4 regions of the Burkholderia anthinoferrum genome follow, and region 4 is predicted to be linked to each of the others. Evidence: riboswitches for the same ligand, from Rfam matches in the RefSeq annotation. Region 4 holds a riboswitch; each other region holds the start of a gene.
The links. Region 4 has a riboswitch for cobalamin ahead of C5F75_RS17700 (CbtB domain-containing protein). Riboswitches for the same ligand answer to the same signal wherever they lie in the genome.
Positions count from the first base shown of each region.

Region 1: linked by a shared signal. The riboswitch ahead of C5F75_RS22435 (TonB-dependent receptor domain-containing protein) and the one ahead of C5F75_RS17700 (CbtB domain-containing protein) in region 4 are both predicted to bind cobalamin.
Region 2: linked by a shared signal. The riboswitch ahead of cobW (cobalamin biosynthesis protein CobW) and the one ahead of C5F75_RS17700 (CbtB domain-containing protein) in region 4 are both predicted to bind cobalamin.
Region 3: linked by a shared signal. The riboswitch ahead of cobA (uroporphyrinogen-III C-methyltransferase) and the one ahead of C5F75_RS17700 (CbtB domain-containing protein) in region 4 are both predicted to bind cobalamin.

Region 1 covers NZ_LFZP01000051.1:426,376-428,535, reverse strand. The annotation lists gene C5F75_RS22440 (threo-3-hydroxy-L-aspartate ammonia-lyase) at 1-196, shown strand, start outside; gene C5F75_RS36435 (hypothetical protein) at 211-441, shown strand; cobalamin riboswitch at 499-691, shown strand; gene C5F75_RS22435 (TonB-dependent receptor domain-containing protein) at 907-2,160, shown strand, end outside.
Region 2 covers NZ_LFZP01000032.1:164,231-166,390, forward strand. The annotation lists gene cobW (cobalamin biosynthesis protein CobW) at 1-1,061, opposite strand, end outside; cobalamin riboswitch at 1,388-1,651, opposite strand; gene C5F75_RS10175 (TonB-dependent receptor) at 1,803-2,160, shown strand, end outside.
Region 3 covers NZ_LFZP01000032.1:167,608-169,767, forward strand. The annotation lists gene C5F75_RS10175 (TonB-dependent receptor) at 1-564, shown strand, start outside; cobalamin riboswitch at 634-871, shown strand; gene cobA (uroporphyrinogen-III C-methyltransferase) at 1,043-1,792, shown strand; gene C5F75_RS10185 (cobalamin biosynthesis protein) at 1,789-2,160, shown strand, end outside.
Region 4 covers NZ_LFZP01000046.1:4,990-7,149, reverse strand. The annotation lists gene C5F75_RS17710 (LysR family transcriptional regulator) at 1-233, shown strand, start outside; gene C5F75_RS17705 (CbtA family protein) at 256-978, opposite strand; gene C5F75_RS17700 (CbtB domain-containing protein) at 992-1,201, opposite strand; cobalamin riboswitch at 1,235-1,373, opposite strand; gene C5F75_RS17695 (histidine phosphatase family protein) at 1,424-2,014, shown strand.

The sequences.
Region 1 (2,160 bases), on a different contig from region 4:
GGACGCGGAACTGGTCGACTGCATGCGCTTCTTCGCCACGCGCATGAAGCTCGTCGTCGAGCCGACCGGCTGCCTGGCGTTCGCCGCCGTGCGACGGATGAAGGACGCGCTGCAGGGCAAGCGCGTCGGCGTGGTGATCAGCGGCGGCAACGTCGATCTCGAGAACTTCTGCGCGCTGGTGTCGGCACCGGCCTGAGCGTCGCGGCGCGCATGAAGATCCTGTCATGCGCGCACCGCCCCGCCTCCACGTCGCGCCAGGTTTCGCGCCCCGGACTGATTACGTCGTCGTCCCGAAGTCGGTCTGAAGGCGTCTTCATGAATACGCGCGCGATCGCCGCCGCGCGGATGCGACGGATGCGTTCGAACCCGACCGTTTCTTCAGACCTGAAACGCCGCCCGGGCACCTCGAACGCAAGCATCCGGAAAGCCGACACCGGGTAATGACGTTTTTTCGCATCCGCGCGCGCCCGGACGATTGACGTGCCCGACCGCGCGCCATTACCCTTGCGCGCTGATGGTTCCCAGGGATGGGATCAAAAGGGAACGCAGGCGAGGCGACGTCTCGAATCTGCGGCTGCCCCCGCAACTGTGAGCGGCGAATCCGTGCCACCGCATGCCACTGGGAAACCGGGAAGGCCCGCACGGATGGCGACCCGCGAGCCAGGAGACCTGCCATCGACCCGAGGTCCAGCAGCCGCACCGGGCGGGGTGTCCCGATGTGCAAGCACCGCCGTTGGCGGCCGCCTGTTGCATGGACGACCCGACCTCAGGATCCGTCAGATGTCCATCGTTCCCGAATCCGCTTCCCGGCCGGAAGCGCCGCCCCGACACGCCGTCGGCATGCATCCCCTGCCGGCCCCCGGCTCACGGTCGCCGTACACGTCACACGCTTTGTCCCGCTGTCTCATGAACCTTCGTCACCTGCTTGCCACGTCCGCCGCCACCGCGCTGCTTTCCCCGCTCGCCCATGCGGCCGGCGACGCGGCGCCTGCGCAGCCCGCGGCACTGGCGTCAGGCGCGGACCTGCCCACGATCAGCGTGACCGACACGCGGCACCTGCCCGAATCGTTCGACCGGCGCTATGCGTCGACGCAGGTGCTCACGCGCGAGGATCTCGACCGGCTGTCGCCGGCCGACCCGAGCATCACGCAAGCGCTCGCGACGCTGCCGGGCGTGACCGTCGCGCAGAACGGCGGGCCCGGCTCGTCCGCGTCGGTCAGCATCCGCGGCTCGTCGGCGAGCCAGGTCGCCGTGTTCATCGACGGCATCCGGATCGGCTCGCCGACCACCGGCATCGCGCCGTGGGCCGACCTGCCGACCGAAGCGTTCGAGCGCGTCGAGGTGATCTCCGGCCCGGCCGCCGCATCGTTCGGCAACAACGCGATGGGCGGCGTCGTGCAACTCTTCACGCGCCGCGCCGCCAACCAGCCGAACCAGACCACCGTGTCGTTCGGCGGCGGCTCGAACAAGACGTTCGACACGCAGTTCCGCACGTCGGGCACGGTGCCGTCGACCGGGCCGCTGGCCGCGCTGGGCGGGCTCACCTATTCGCTCGGGCTGCACGACTACAACACGGCCGGCATCGATGCGACGCGGCCCTTCTTCTACGGCCACGAAGACGGCCGCAACCCGTATCACGCGCAGGATCTCGACGCGCGGCTCGGCTATGCGCGCGACAACTGGTCGATCTCGACGTTCGCGCTGTACCACCGCTCCGATCTGTCCTACGACAACAGCGGCTACGCGAATCGCGAACGCGATCACCAGTTGACGACCGGCGTCGCATTCCATCTCGACATCACGCCCGATACGCAGTTCGACCAGTCGTTCGGCTATGCGAACGATCGCCAGTTCATCTACGCGGACAACCCGGCCCTCGCGACGGACCAGATCAATTCGCAGCGCATCAGCACGTCGACGTCGCTGACCCATCAGGCGCACGGTTTCCACCTGTTCGGGCTGCCGCTGTCGGGCGAATCGAAGCTCGCGTACGACTTCACGCGCGAACAGGCGTTCCTGCCGGTCGACATTCCCGGCGGCGTGCCGACGCGCAACGATTCCGCGTTCTCGCTGCACCAGTCGGCGACGCTCGGCAACGTGACGATGTTCGTCGCCGGCCGTCACGAGATCATCGCCGGGCAAGCGGTGAACACCGGCAAC
Region 2 (2,160 bases), on a different contig from region 4:
GCGGCGTCGAACGCGCGTTGCAGCTCGGCCGCGTCGAGATCCTCGCCGATCAGCACGAAGCGGCTCGCACGCGTTTCGCCGTCCTGCCAGCGGCGGTCGAAATAGCTGTCGAAACGGCGCCCGACGCCCTGGATCACGAGCCGCATCGGCGCGCCGGGCAGCGCGGCGAAGCCTTTCGCGCGATAGATCGTGTGCGCTTCGACCACACGCTGCAGCGCGGCGATCGTCGCTTCGCGCGTGCCGGCGTCGCCCGACACCACGACCGAATCGAAATCGTCGTGATGGTGATCGTGATCGCCGTCGTCGGCCGAGCCGTGATGGTCGTGACGCAGGTGGATCGTTTCCTCCGACGCCGATTCGAGGCCGAGCAGCATCGCGAGATCGAGCTCGCCGCGCGTCGCACGCACGATCTTCACCTGCGGCGGAATTTCTTCGCGGATCGCGGTTTCGATCCGCGCGAATTCGGCGTCGCCGACGAGGTCGGCCTTGTTCACGATCACGAGATCGGCGGACGACAGTTGATCGGCAAAGAGTTCGTGCAGCGGCGATTCGTGGTCGAGGTTCGGATCGGCGCGGCGCTGCGCGTCGACGGCCTGCGGGTTTTCCGCGAACTGGCCGCTCGCGGCGGCCGGCCCGTCGACGACGGTCACGACCGCGTCGACCGTGAAGCTGTTGCGGATCGTCGGCCAGTTGAACGCCTGCACGAGCGGCTTCGGCAGCGCGAGGCCCGACGTCTCGATCAGCACGTGATCGATGTCCGCGCGGCGCTCGACGAGCGCTTCCATCACCGGATAGAACTCTTCCTGCACGGTGCAGCACAGGCAGCCGTTCGCGAGTTCGTACAGCTGGCCCGCTGCTTCGCCCTGCGCGCCGTCGGCCTCGTCGCAGCCGATGCCGCAGCCCTTGAGGATTTCGCCGTCGATGCCGAGTTCGCCGAATTCGTTGACGATCACCGCGATGCGGCGGCCTTCGGCGTGCTGCAGGATGTGGCGCATCAGCGTCGTCTTGCCGCTGCCGAGAAAGCCCGTGACGATCGTGACGGGCAGCTTGCGTAGGGTCATGGTAGGTCCGGTGTCGAAGAGGGAATCAGGACGGGCTCGTCGCGTCGGTGGCGGCGCGGCCATTCACGGGACGGTACGCGCGAAGGTCGCCGCGCAGTCCGGCCGGACAGCCGCGGGACGGGCGGAACAACGAATCGGGCATGGTGCTTCCTTGCGAACGGTCGACATCGTGAATGCCAACACGGCTGCTGCCTGCCCCGCCCGCGTCGCGCCGTTCGCCGTGCCGGCCGGGCGCGTTCGCGCGCCGGCGGATCGGAGGTGACAGCGGGAAACACCGGGCGTCGGACCTGCTGCGGCCGTGGACGATGCGCCGCCTCCCCGCGGCGCTGAACCCCAATGTTTAGGCCGGTATCCGGGCTGACGAACACGCCGCTTCGCCTTCCCGGATGCGCGGCATCCAGTGGCGGTCGTCCGCATGCGCAGGGCATGCGGCGAAGCGGCGCTGCGTGGCGCTTGCGCGCGACGCGTTCGCTTACCGTTGCGGGGGCAGCACAGGTTGGCTCGACTGCGGTGCAGGCAGGCTCCCTGTTTCCCGTTTAACTGCGTGCGCCGGAGCGGCGCGCGCGAGCACCAAAACGCGTGCGAGTGTAGGCGGCGGGGCCGGGAGCGTCAAGGCGAGCGGTGCGCAGCGAACGCGAATGATTGTCGTTTTCAACTAAGCGAGATAAACTTCACCCGATAACAACGCAACCACCGCGCAACGGCAATGTGAGGCAATCACTCAGTCATCCTTAAATTTTCATGTCGAAACGACAGATATCCGGGCGGCGCTTTCCTGTGCTCGCCCTGTCGCTGTGCTCGATCGCCGGCGTTGCCTCCTTTCCTGCCCCGGCGGCCGAGTTCGACGACGAACTGCCCGCGCTCGAGGTGCGCAGCCGCCGTCATCCGAACGATCCGCGCGCCGAAAGCGTGAGTACGGCGACGCGCACCGCGACCGATCCGCGCGACGTCCCGCAAACGATCGACAGCGTGCCGGTCGAGGAAACGCTGTCCTATGGCGGCCGCACGCTGGCCGACGCGCTGGCCGGCGTGCCGGGTGTGTCCAATACGTCGGACACGCGCTTCGATTCGTTCCGCATTCGCGGCTTTTCCGCCGCGG
Region 3 (2,160 bases), on a different contig from region 4:
CAATACGAGATCGGCGTGAAAAGCGACTGGCGCGACGGCGCGCTGAGCACGACGCTCGCGCTGTTTCAGCTCGATCTGTACAACCGCCGCGTCGCCGACCCGGTTCGGCCGGGATTCTTCGATCTCACCGGCCTCGAGCGCAATCGCGGTATGGAACTGGGCGTCGCCGGCCGGCTCACGGGCGACTGGTTCGTCCGCGGCGGCATCGGCTGGCAACACGCGCGGGTGGTCGACGCCGAACCGAAGTACGCGGGCAAGCGGTCGGCGGGCGTGTCGGCGTCGAACGGCAGCCTGTTCGTCGGTCATGCGCCGCTGCGCGGGTTTTTCGCCGAACTCGGGCTCGTGTACGAAGGTGCGCGCTACGCCGATCGCGACAACCTGCTCGAACTGCCCGCCTACGTGCGCTGGGACGGCAAGGCCGGATATCGCACGCGCGACCTGGAGGTGACGCTGGCGGCCGTCAACCTGACCGATCGCGACTACTACGCGAATGCGACGAGCGTCGCGCAGATCATGCCCGGCGCGCCACGCACGTTCACGCTGACGGCGACGTACAAGTTCTGACCGCGTGCATGGTGCCGCCGCCCCGCGCCGCGGGCGCGCCGGGGCCGCTCGCGCGGCGCACGCGTGTGCTATCGTATGCGCCGCGTTCGGTGCTCGCATGCGCATTCCGTGCATGCAGTTAAACGGGAAACAGGAGGCGAAGATCCGCCCGGCCTGTGCTGTCCCCGCAACGGTACGCCGCCCGCGCAACGCGCTCAGCCGCGCGTGCGCCCAGGCCGCCCGCGATGCCACTGCCCTTCAGCCGGGCGGGAAGGCTGCGGCCTGGCAAGCGGCCAGCCCGGATACCGGCCGACGCAAGGGGCGAGCGCACTGCTCGCCGAACGCCCGATCCGCGGGGAACGGATCGGGTGCGCATTCCACCCGCGTTCGCGCGGGTTTCGCCCCGATCCGCCATGCACTGCCTGCCCGCCGGCCGCCGATGCGCCGCCCGCCTGCCCTGTTCCACTGTTTCGACACGGTGCGCGCCGTGCCGCGCGCGATGAGCCGCGCCTGGCTCGTCGGCGCCGGCCCCGGTGACGCCGACCTGCTCACGCTCAGGGCCGTACGCGTGATCGGCGCGGCCGACGTGCTGCTCGTCGACGATCTCGTGAACCCCGACGTGTTGCGCCATGCGCGCGCCGATGCGTCGATCGAGCACGTCGGCAAGCGTGGCGGCCATGCGTCGACGCCGCAGGAGACGATCGTCGCCGCGATGCTCGCGCACCTGCGCGCGGGCCGCAGCGTCGCACGGCTCAAGGGCGGCGATCCGTTCGTGTTCGGCCGCGGTGGCGAGGAACTGATCGCGCTCGGCGCGGCAGGTTTTCCGGTGGAAGTCGTCAACGGCATCACGGCCGGCATCGCCGCGCCGGCCGCGCTCGGCATCCCGGTCACGCACCGCGGCGACGCGCAAGGCGTGATCTTCGTCACGGGCCACGGCGCGGGCGCCGACGAGCCCGACTGGCGCGCGCTCGCGGCCACCCGCATGACGATCGTGATCTACATGGGCATCCGCCGGCTCGACGCGATCGCCGCGGCGCTGCGCGACGGCGGCCTGCCCGGCGACACGCCGTGCGCGGCGATCGAGAACGCCACGCGCGCCGAACAGCGCCACGTACTCGCGACGCTCGATACGCTCGTCGCGCGCATCGGCGAAACCGGCATCGGTTCGCCGGCGATCGTCGTGATCGGCCGTGTAGCCGCGCTCGCCGACGATCCGGCGGTGCGTGCGGCGTTCGGCGGCCGCGCATGATGCGCGTCGCGCTCGGCGTCGGCTTCCGCGCAGGTGTCACGCCCGCGCAACTCGATGCCGCGATCCGCGCCGCGCTCGCGCGCCATCCGGGCGCCGAACCGGCGCTCGTCGCGACGCTCGCCGACAAGGCGCGCGCCCGTGCGCTGCGCACGCTGTGCGCGCGCCGTGGCTGGCCGCTCGTCGCGTTCGATGCGGCGCAACTCGCGAGCCGTCCGGAACTGGCCGCGAGCGGTCCTTCCGACGCAGTGCTGGCGCGCTTCGGCGTCGCGGGCGTGGCCGAGCCGTGCGCGCGGCTCGCGGCGCCGCATGGCCGGCTGCTCGGCCCCAAATCCATCCGGGACGGCGTGACGGTCGCGCTCGCCGGCCCG
Region 4 (2,160 bases):
ACATCATGTTGCAGATGGTCGCGAGCGGGCGCGGCGTGGCCGCGCTGCCGCGGTGGCTCGCGGACGAGTACGCGGACCGGATGCCGGTCGTGCCGGTCAAGCTCGGCAAGAAGGGCATCGCGAAGCAGATCTTCCTCGGCATCCGTGAAGCGGATGCATCGATCGACTATCTGGCCGCGTTCGTCGCGCTGGCACGCGAATCGACGTGGAGCGCGCCGCGCATGCTGCGCTAGGCGCGCCCGGTTGCCCCGCGCGTCAGGCGGCGCGCATTCCCGCGCGCTCGCCGCGCTCGACCCATGCGCCGAACAGCAGGCCGATCGTCGTCCACATGATCACCTGCATGCCGATGGCCGCCACGCGGAATTTCCACAGCAAGGCCGCCGGGAAATCGGCCGGCAACTCGCTGACCGACGGCAGCCCGATCTGCACGGCCGCGATGATCGCGACGAACACGAGCCCGGCGACGATCGATGCGTTCCACTGCCCGAGCTTCGCCAGCAGATGGCGGCGCACGCTGACCGAGAACACCATCGTCGCCACCGAGATCGCGATCATCAGGAAAAACAGGCCCGTGCGATAGCCGATCGTGTCGGGGTCGCCGACCGACGGCGGATTGGCCGGGTACTTGAGGTTCGGCACGATCACGAGCGCGACGAACGCCGCCAGCGCGAGCCACGCGGCGAGCGGGCGCGCCGGCAGGCGGCTGCCGCGCCCGTATGCATACGCGAAGACCAGCGAGAACAGCCCGCCGAATGCCGCGCCGTAGGTCACGACGCCCGTCAGCAGCCCGAGGCCGGCCTGCGTGTGGCGGCTGACCAGCTCGGGCTCCGGCGCCTCGCCTTGGGCGGCGGTGGTTTTTTCCTCGAAGGCGATTGCCTGATCGACTTGCGGTTCGCCGACGATTTTCGCGAAACCGAACGTGAGGAGGCCCGCGGCGATGCCGGCGAGCATCCCGCGCATGAGCAGCTTTCCGACCATCTTTTACTCCGCGTCAGTGGCAGGGAAAGCCGAGCAGATGGCGGCCGTCGTGGACGAATTCGTGTACGACCATGCCCGGCACGAGCGACGTCGCGCCCTGTTCCGCACCGACGAAATAGAGTGCGAGCAGCAGGATCAGGCCGACGAACACGGCCCACGGCAACAGCTCACGGACGGGGATGGGTGCCGGCACGACCGCCGGCTTCAGCACTGCTTCGCTCATGGATGCACCTCAGGGGAATCGCGCCCCGACAAATGATGGATGGGTACGAAGGCAGGTCTGGCTTCCGGGATCATCGATTCTCCGGTTACAGTGGCGCGACCGCGCCGGAATTGCACCGGCTTCCGCGCTTCGTATCGGGCGAATTGTACGCGCGAACGTTCGCGTATTGAAGCGATGCCACATGGGCAAGCACATCCCGTTCCGGATCATCCGACAACCGACATGACCCTGCCTGCCTCGCTGCGCCTGATCGCGCACGCATCGACCCGCGCCATGCGCACCGGCACGTTTCCCGACGACGATCCGCTCGACGCACTCGGGCTCGCCGAAGCCGCTGCGTTGCGCGGCCGATGGATGGGCGTTGCCGGCTCGCTCGTGCTGTGCAGCCCGGCACGCTGCGCACGGCAGACGGCCGACGCACTCGGGCTGCTGCACGCCGATATCGACGATGCGCTGCGCGACCTCGACTACGGCAACTGGCGCGGCAAGCGGCTGCACGATCTCGCGCGCGACCTGCCCGACGAACTTGCAGCATGGATCGGCTCGCCGTCCGCGTCGCCGCATCGCGGCGAATCGTTCGACGCCGCCGCGCATCGGGTCGGCACATGGCTGGCCGCATTGCCGCGCGATCGCGATGTCGTCGCGATCACGCATGCACCGATCGTCCGCGCGGCCATCGCGCACGTGCTGCGGATGGATCGCGAGGCGGCCGCCCGCCTCGACGTCGCGCCGCTGTCGTGCACGACGTTCGTCGCGTCGCCCGGCGGCTGGACGTTGGCCGCGACAGACGACGTGCACGACACGGGTGCGTAGGCCACTGTCTCGTTCACGATGTGGGTAGACGATGCGCCCCGACGCGTCACATGCCGCCGCTTTCCTTACATCCCGTAAGACGCACCGTTCGTCGTCCCAACTGTCATCAAACTGACTGCTAGCCGCAGCTAGGATCGGACGCGGTT